DNA from 2 places in the Nonomuraea sp. NPDC050451 genome. Region 1 is predicted to be linked to the other one. Evidence: riboswitches for the same ligand, from Rfam matches in the RefSeq annotation. Region 1 holds a riboswitch; the other holds the start of a gene.
What was found. Region 1 has a riboswitch for glycine ahead of gcvP (aminomethyl-transferring glycine dehydrogenase). Riboswitches for the same ligand answer to the same signal wherever they lie in the genome.
Positions count from the first base shown of each region.

Region 2: linked by a shared signal. The riboswitch ahead of gcvT (glycine cleavage system aminomethyltransferase GcvT) and the one ahead of gcvP (aminomethyl-transferring glycine dehydrogenase) in region 1 are both predicted to bind glycine.

Region 1 is NZ_JBITHZ010000011.1:120,215-124,671, reverse strand. It holds gene ACIBI9_RS30930 (MerR family transcriptional regulator) at 1-604, shown strand, start outside; gene ACIBI9_RS30925 (bifunctional nuclease family protein) at 737-1,207, shown strand; gene ACIBI9_RS30920 (MerR family transcriptional regulator) at 1,355-1,975, shown strand; glycine riboswitch at 2,094-2,193, shown strand; gene gcvP (aminomethyl-transferring glycine dehydrogenase) at 2,362-4,457, shown strand, end outside.
Region 2 is NZ_JBITHZ010000013.1:207,030-211,486, forward strand. It holds gene gcvH (glycine cleavage system protein GcvH) at 1-92, opposite strand, end outside; gene gcvT (glycine cleavage system aminomethyltransferase GcvT) at 89-1,174, opposite strand; glycine riboswitch at 1,209-1,308, opposite strand; glycine riboswitch at 1,339-1,436, opposite strand; gene ACIBI9_RS34525 (hypothetical protein) at 1,531-2,361, shown strand; gene ACIBI9_RS34530 (gamma-glutamyl-gamma-aminobutyrate hydrolase family protein) at 2,368-3,057, opposite strand; gene ACIBI9_RS34535 (3-oxoacyl-ACP reductase) at 3,085-3,849, opposite strand; gene ACIBI9_RS34540 (aldehyde dehydrogenase family protein) at 3,863-4,457, opposite strand, start outside.

The DNA.
Region 1 (4,457 bases):
GCTCCTTCAGGGCGAGTTCCCCGATGTGACGATCTCCAAGATCCGCTTCCTGGAGGGTGAGGGGCTGATCGAGCCCGAGCGCAGCCCGTCCGGCTACCGCAAGTTCACTCACCTGCACGTGGAGCAGCTGCGCTTCATCCTGCGCGAGCAGCGCGACCATTACCTGCCGCTGCGGGTGATCAAGGACAGGATGGCCGAGAGCTTCGGCCGCCCGCGCGCCGTACAGGAGAAGCAGGAGGTCCGGCTCAGCCGGGCCGAGCTGCTCGAGGCGGCGGGGATCGACGACGAGACGCTCACCGAGCTGGAGGACTACGGCCTGCTCGCCCCGGTGGCCAGGCGCTACGACGAGGAGGCACTCAACGTGGCCCGCAGCGTCGGCGCGCTGGCCCGTTTCGGCCTGCACGCCCGCCACCTGCGCGCGGTCAAGGCGGCGGCCGAGCGCGAGTGCGGGCTCGTCGAGCAGACCGTCGCCCCCATACTCAAAAGGCGGGCCCCCGGCGCCATCGGGGAGGCCGACGAGGTCGCCAGGGAGCTTTCCACACTCCTGCTCGACCTGCACGCATCCCTTGTGCGGTCGGGGATCCGGTCCGTGCTGGGGCGTTGAGACCCTGGCGAGCTGGGAGGCGGAGGCGCATTCCATGCCCGCCGGGTGTTACGTTGAATTGCAGTAGCCAGTCAGCAGTAGCGACCCGCAAATAGCTGTGCCGGGTGACCGGTCAGGAATACGGAGCAGCCCGTGTTGCAGATGGAGGTCGTGGGCGTTCGAGTTGAGATGCCCACAAATCAGCCGATCGTCTTGCTCAAGGAGGCACACGGGGAGCGGTTCCTTCCTATATGGATTGGCATGACCGAGGCGACGGCCATCGCTCTGGCCCAAGCGGAGGAGCCGCCGCCGCGGCCGCTCACCCACGACCTCTTCCGAGACGTGCTGAGCGCTCTGGGTGTCGGCCTGCGAGCGGTCAACATCGTCGCCCTGCGCGACGGCATCTTCTTCGCCGACCTGGTGTTCTCCAACGGCGTGGAGGTGAGCGCGCGGCCGTCCGACTCGATCGCGCTCGCCCTGCGCACCGGAGCGCGCATCTTCGCCAGCGAGGAGGTCGTCCAGGAGGCCGGGGTGATCATCCCGGACGACCAGGAAGACGAGGTGGAGAAGTTCAGGGAGTTCCTTGACACGATCACTCCCGAAGACTTCGGCAGGGCGGGGTAGGTATTTCGGTGCATTTACGCTTCACGACGCGCCGAGCCGGATCGTTGACTGAGCATGGTCACGGTCCTACGGTGCAAGTGAAACCCGTGGTCGCCCTTTACGAACCCCCAGATCAGGCCACGGGATGAGAGAAAGCCGGAGGTCCGCGTGGCGGTCAGCAGCGGCGAGGGAAAGACGGCCGGCCAGGAAGATCCGGTTCGGCGCGAGAGCGCGCGGCAGCGTGCCGGGGAGCAGGGCCTGCTCTTCGACGAACAGCCGGCGACGCTGCCGGCGGACATCGGATACCGCGGGCCGACGGCCTGCGCGGCGGCCGGCATCACCTACAGGCAGCTCGACTACTGGGCGCGCACAGGCCTCGTGGAGCCCACGATAAGAGCCGCGCAGGGCTCGGGCTCCCAGCGGCTCTACAGCTTCCGCGACATCCTGGTGCTCAAGGTCGTCAAGCGGCTGCTCGACACCGGGGTGTCGCTGCAGCAGATCCGCACGGCCGTGCAGCACCTGCGTGACCGCGGGGTCGCCGACCTCGCGCAGATCACGCTCATGAGCGACGGCGTCAGCGTCTACGAGTGCACCTCGGCCGACGAGGTGATAGACCTGCTCCAGGGCGGTCAGGGCGTGTTCGGCATCGCGCTCGGCCGGGTCTGGCGAGAGGTCGAGGGCTCCCTCGCGGAGCTGCCGGGGGAACGAGCGGCGGTCGAGGACACCGTCCCGGCCGACCACCCCGCTGACGAGCTCGCCCGCCGTCGCCGCGCGCGGCGCCTCAGCTAGCACACCCCCTCCTGCCGTGGGCCGCAGGACGCGGCCCACCGGGCAATCCGCACATAACGCGTTACCGGGGAAATTCATGCGTAACGCGGAGGGTTGTAATCTAGGACAGCAAGGCTGACGACCCCGTGCGGGAGAGTCCTTGAGACCCCCGGGTCTCAGGGCGCCGAAGGAGCAACCCTCCCCGGAATCTCTCAGGCACCCTGTACCGCTCGGGTGAGGCAACTCTGGAAAGCAGGCGCACCCGCCAGGCGCGCCTCACCGACGGTGCAAGCCCCAGTCCCGGGGTGAAGCTCTCAGGTCGCGGCGTCGCCGCGCTGACAGAGGGGGAGATCCGGCACTCGCCCGCGCCACGGCGCCGGTCTCCATAGCCTCAGGAGGCACTGTCCATGACCGACCTGTCAGCTCCGCCCTTCTCGTCCAGGCACATCGGCCCCTCCGCGGCCGAGCAGCAGCGCATGCTCGAGGCCGTGGGCTTCGAGTCCGTGGCGGATCTGGTGGCCGTGGCCGTCCCCGAGGCCATCAGGGCCAAGGACCGGCTCCAGCTGCCCGCCGCCGTCGGCGAGGCCGAGGCCATCGCCGAGCTGCGCGCCCTGGCCGGGCGCAACCGCGTGCTCACCTCCATGATCGGCCTGGGTTACCACGACACGATCACGCCCGCCGTCATCCGGCGCAACCTGCTGGAGAACCCGGGCTGGTACACCGCCTACACCCCGTACCAGCCGGAGATCTCGCAGGGCCGCCTCGAGGCGCTGCTGAACTTCCAGACCGTCGTCTCCGACCTGACGGGCCTGCCCGTCGCGGGCGCCTCCCTCCTCGACGAGAGCACGGCCGCCGCCGAGGCGATGACCCTGGCCCGCCGCTCGGGCAAGTCCAAGAGCAGCGTGTTCGTGGTGGACGCCGACGCGCTGCCGCAGACCAAGGCCGTGCTCGCCACCAGGGCCGAGCCCCTGGGCATCACGCTGGTGGAGCACACCCTCGAGGGCGAGCTGCCCGAGTGCTTCGGCGTGCTCGTCCAGTACCCGGGCGCGTCCGGGCGGCTGCGCGACTTCCGCGCCGTGGCCGCCGCCGCGCACGAGGCGGGCGCGCTCGTCGTGGCCGCCGCCGACCTGCTGGCCCTCACCCTCGTGGCCGCGCCCGGCGAGCTGGGAGCCGACATCGCGATCGGGTCCTCGCAGCGGTTCGGGGTGCCGTTCGGGTTCGGCGGGCCGCACGCGGCCTACATGTCCGTACGCGAGGGCCTGCAGCGCCAGCTCCCCGGCCGCCTGGTGGGCGTGTCGGTGGACGCCGACGGCGACCCCGCGTACCGGCTGGCCCTGCAGACCCGCGAGCAGCACATCCGCCGCGAGAAGGCCACCAGCAACATCTGCACCGCGCAGGTCCTGCTCGCCGTCATCGCGAGCATGTACGCCGTCTACCACGGCCCCGAGGGGCTGCGCCGGATCGCCCACCGGGTGCACCGGCACGCCGCGGCCCTGGCCGGCGGGCTGCGCCAGGCGGGCCTGGAGGTCGTGCACGGCGAGTTCTTCGACACCGTGCTCGTACGCGTGCCCGGCCGGGCCGCCGAAGTGGTCGCCGCCGCCGTCGAGCAGGGCGTGAACCTCTGGCGGGTCGACGACGACCACGTGTCGATCTCCTGCGACGAGAAGACCGGCGCCGCCGAGGTCGCCAAGGTGTGGGCCGCCTTCGGCGTCGAGCGCGGCGACGTGCTCGCCCTCGACGCGGACGCGCTGCCCGCCTCGCTGGCGCGCGAGTCCGGCTACCTCAGCCACCCGGTCTTCCACAGCCACCGCTCCGAGACCGCCATGCTGCGCTACCTGCGCAAGCTGCAGGACAAGGACATCGCGCTCGACCGCTCCATGATCCCGCTCGGCTCCTGCACCATGAAGCTGAACGCGACCACCGAGATGGAGCCGATCACCTGGCCCGAGTTCGCCGCGATCCACCCGTACGCGCCGGACGACCAGGCCGAGGGCTACCGCGAGCTGATCGGCACGCTGGAGGACTGGCTGGCCGAGGTGACCGGCTACGACCGCGTCTCCATCCAGCCGAACGCCGGCTCGCAGGGCGAGTTCGCCGGGCTGCTGGCCATCCGCGCCTACCACCGCGCCAACGGCCACGGCGAGCGCGACGTCTGCCTCATCCCGTCCTCCGCCCACGGCACCAACGCCGCCAGCGCGGTCATGGCGGGCATGCGGGTCGTGGTCGTGGCCTGCGACTCCGACGGCAACGTGGACCTGGCCGACCTCGACGCCAAGATCGCCAAGCACCGTGACGCGCTGGCCGCGATCATGGTGACGTACCCCTCGACGCACGGGGTGTACGAGGAGACGATCACCGAGGTGTGCGCCAAGGTGCACGAGGCCGGCGGCCAGGTCTACGTGGACGGAGCCAACCTCAACGCGCTGGTCGGGCTGGCCAAGCCGGGCGAGTTCGGCGCAGACGTGTCCCACCTCAACCTGCACAAGACGTTCTGCATCCCGCA
Region 2 (4,457 bases), on a different contig from region 1:
GTGACGCCGATCGTCACGGTGAGGCCGTCGTCGAGGCCGGCCACCCACTCGTGCTCCTTGGTGTAGCTCAGGTCGTCAGGGATGTTGCTCACTTGTTCCTCCTGTAGAAGGGCAGCTCTACCAAATCCATAGGTTCATGGCTGCCCCGGATGTCCACGGCCAGGCCTGATTCGGCGCCGGTGTCCACGTAGGCCATCGCGATGGGCCTGCCCAGGCTCTGGGAGGGCGCACCGCTGGTGACCTCGCCGACGACGGCGCCGTCTTTGGTGACCGGGTAGCCGTGGCGCGGCACCCGGCGTCCCCGCGCGACCAGGCCGACGAGCCGGCGCCGGGGCGGGTCGTCCTTGACCGCCTCGAGCGCCGACCGGCCGACGAAGTCGCCCGGCTTGTCGAATTTCACCACTCTGCCCAGCCCCGCGTCGAACGGGGTCAGCTCGGCGCTCAGTTCGTTGCCGTAGAGCGGCATCCCGGCCTCGAGCCTGAGGGTGTCGCGGCTGGACAGGCCGGCGGGCTTGAGCCCGTACGGCTCACCCGCCGCCATGAGGGCGTGCCAGAGCGGCACCGCGTCCTGGTTGGCGACGAACAGCTCGAACCCGTCCTCGCCGGTGTAGCCGGTGCGGGCGATCAGCGCCTGCCGCCCGTCGACCAGGTCGGGCAGGCCCGCGTAGTACTTGAGCCCGTCGAGGTCGGCGTCGGTGAGCGTGGCGAGGATCTCCTGGGATCGGGGCCCCTGTACGGCGATCAGCGCGTACTGGTCCGACCGGTCCTCGACCAGCACGTCGAACGCCTTCGACCGCTCAATCAGCTCTTTTGCCACTTTTTCGTAGTTCGAGGCGTTTGCCACGACCATGAACTCGTCGTCGTCGAGCCGGTAGACGATGAGGTCGTCGAGCACCCCGCCGCGCTCGTTGACGATCATGGTGTACCTGGCCCGCCCTGTCGCCAGCGCCGACAGGTGGCCGACCAGCGCGTAGTCGAGCGCCTGCCCGGCCTGCGGCCCGGTCAGGAAGATTTCGCCCATGTGGGAGAGGTCGAACAGCCCGGCCGCCTGGCGAACGGCGTTGTGCTCCGCGGACTCACTCCCGTACCGGAGCGGCATGAGCCACCCGGCGAAGTCGGTGAGCGTGGCGCCGAGGCTCTCGTGAACGTCTCGTAGCGGTGTAGATCGGGACATTTGTCGCACCTCTGCACAGGATTGGATGCCAGCATCCTCCCCCTCTGTCATCGATGCCTGAGAGCTTCGCCCGAGTTTTGCCGGACTTTCACCTTCGGCGAGGCCCCGCGGGCCTGCTTTCCAGAGGTCACCTCCGGACGGGAAGCGTGGCAGATTTCCCGTCCGGCGTCCGCGCGGTCCTTTGCCTTGAGAGGTTTGCGGGGAGGGCTTGCTCCTTCAGGGACCCTGACCGGCTGTCAGGGCACTCTCCCGCACGGTTTCGCCGGTGATGCCCGTCAGCCTAGTGCCGTGATGGGGTTGTTGTCGCGTTCTGATCGCTCATGAACCACTCCGGGGGGTGGTGACGTCGAAGGGGTATGAATCGGCGAACGACGGCTTTCGGCCTGCTGACCACCCTGGCCCTCACGGGCTGCGGCGCATCGGAGGCCGCGTCCCCGCCCCGTTATGAGGCGAACCTGACGGTGCTCGAAGGCGGCGGGCACGGCCCGCAGCTGTGCATGATGGTCATGGAGTCGTTGCCGCCGCAGTGCGGCGGTCCTGACGTCGTCGGCTGGGACTGGGGCAAGGTGGATCACGAGTCGCAGGGCGGCGTGAAGTGGGGCCGGTACCGCGTCGTGGGCACCTGGGACGGCACCAGACTGACGCTCACCGAGCCGCCGGGCGCTCCCGCGAAGTCGGCCCCCGCTCAGGAGGAGGACCTCACCAGCCCGTGCCCGGCGCCGGAGGGCGGCTGGCGGCCCGTCGATCCCGCCAAGGCGACCCAGCAGGCGCTGGACCAGGCGTTGGCGCGGGCCGGCACGGCAGGGGAGTTCGCGGGCGCCTGGCTGGACCAGAGCTACATGAAGGGGCTCCCCGCGGAGTCGCCGGAGGCCAACGACCCGCGGCGGCTGGTGCTCAACCTGAAGTTCACGGGCGACCTGTCCGGCCGCGAGGCGTGGATCCGCGAGGTGTGGGGCGGCGCGCTGTGCGTCAGCGGCGCGGCGCGCAGCCAGAGCGAGCTGGAGGCGATCCAGCGGGAGGTCCAGGCCGAACTGGGCGACCGTCTCGTCTCGGTGTCGTCCGGCGTGCGGAGCAACCAGGTGAACGCGCAGGTCTGGGTGGTCACCGACGAGCAGCGCCGCGACCTCGACGCCAGGCACGGAGCCGGGGCCGTGGCCCTGAACGGCGTGCTCAGACCCGTGGGGTGAGAGCGGTCAGCAGGCCGCCACGAGCGCCTCGAAGAGGGCGCCGTCCTCGGCCGCCTCGGGGTGCCACTGCACGGCCACGGCGAAGGGGGCCGAGTCCAGCTCGACCGCCTCGATCGTGCCGTCATCGGCGGTGGCGGTGACCGTGAGGCCGGGCGCGAGCCGGTCGATGGCCTGGTGGTGGTAGTGGGGGACGGTCACGGGCTCCGTGCCCAGCGCCTTGGCCAGGCGGCTGCCGGGGACGGGCGTGACGGGCAGCGGGCCGAACCGGCCGGGGGCGGGGGAGTGGCCGGTGTGTCCCACGACGTCGGGGAGGTGCTGGTGGAGGCTGCCCCCGAGGGCGATGTTGAGCACCTGGAGGCCGCGGCAGATGCCGAGGTAGGGGAGGCCGGCGTCGAGGGCCGCCGCGATCAGCCCAAACTCGGCCTCATCCCGAAATTTGCGGATATAGCCGGTTTGATCCCCCGGCTCCTGCCCGTACCGGGCCGGATCGACGTCCCCGCCACCGGCCAGGATCAGGCCGTCCAGGCGGCCGACGACCTGCGCCGGCTCGCCGGCCGGCGGCAGCACGATGGGCTGCCCGCCGGCGCGTACGACCTGCTCCACGTACATGTACGGCAGGAGCGCCACGGTCATGTCCCAGACCGTGAACTTCGCCGGCTCGACGTACGACGTGATGCCGATGACGGGACGCTGCACGATGACCCCCGAGAACCCGGACCAGAGCTAGAGCGGCGTGACGTAGGCGCCGGAGATGCCCCCGTCCACCAGGAACTCACTACCCGTGATGAACGACGCGTCGTCGCTGGCCAGGAACGCCACCGCCGCCGCGATCTCCGAGGCCTCGGCGAAGCGCCCGACGGGGATGTGCACCAGCCGCCGCTGCGCCCGCTCCGGGTCCTTGGCGAACAGCTCCTGCAGCAGTGGCGTGTTCACCGGCCCGGGGCACAGCGCGTTCACCCTGATGCCCTCCTGGGCGAACTGCACGCCCAGCTCGCGCGACATGGCCAGCACGCCGCCCTTGGACGCCGTGTAGGAGATCTGCGAGGTCGCCGACCCCATGACGGCCACGAACGACGCGGTGTTGATGATCGAGCCCTTGCCCTGCCGCCGCATGTACGGGATGGCGTGCTTGCAGCAGAGGTAGACGCTGGTCAGGTTCACCTCCTGGACCCGGCGCCAGGCGTCGATGCCGGTCTCCAGGATCGAGTCGTCGTCGGGCGGCGAGATGCCGGCGTTGTTGAAGGCGATGTCCACGCTGCCGTAGGTGTCGAAGGCCGTCCGGAACATCCTGACGACGTCGTCCTCGTCGGTGACGTCGGCCTTGACGAAGAGGCCGCCGACCTCGTTCGCGGCCTTGACGCCCGCCTCCTCGTCGACGTCCACGCAGACGACCTTGGCGCCCTCCTCGGCGAACCTGCGTGCCGTGGCCAGCCCGATGCCGCTGCCCGCGCCGGTGATGACGGCCACCCGATCCTGCAAACGCCGCATATAAGTCACCTGTTCACTCCGATGCGATGAAGACGTTCTTGGTCTCGGTGAACGCCGCCAGGGCGTCAGGGCCGAGCTCCCTGCCGAGACCGGACTGCTTGAAGCCGCCGAAGGGGGTCCAGTAGCGGACCGACGAGTGCGAGTTGACCGAGAGCGCGCCCGACTCGACGGCCCTGGCCACGCGTAGTGCCCGCCCGACGTCGCGGGTCCAGATGGAGCCGCTCAGGCCGTACGGGGTGTCGTTCGCGATGCGCACGGCCTCCGCCTCGTCCTCGAAGCGCACCACGGACACGACAGGACCGAAGATCTCCTCGGTGAAGGCCGGGTCGGTGAGCTCCGGGGTCAGCACGGTCGGCGGGAACCAGTAGCCCCTGCCCTCGGGACAGGACCCCTGCAGGTAGGGGGTGCCCTGGACGAAGCCGCGCACCCGGTCGAGGTGCTCGGCGCTGATCAGCGGGCCCATCTCGGTGCCCTCGTCGAGCGGGTCGCCGACCTTGACGCCCCGCACGGCCGCCGACAGGCGCTCCATGAACTCGTCGTACACCTCGGCCTGGACGAGGAGGCGGGAGCGGGCGCAGCAGTCCTGGCCCGAGTTGTCGAAGACCGCG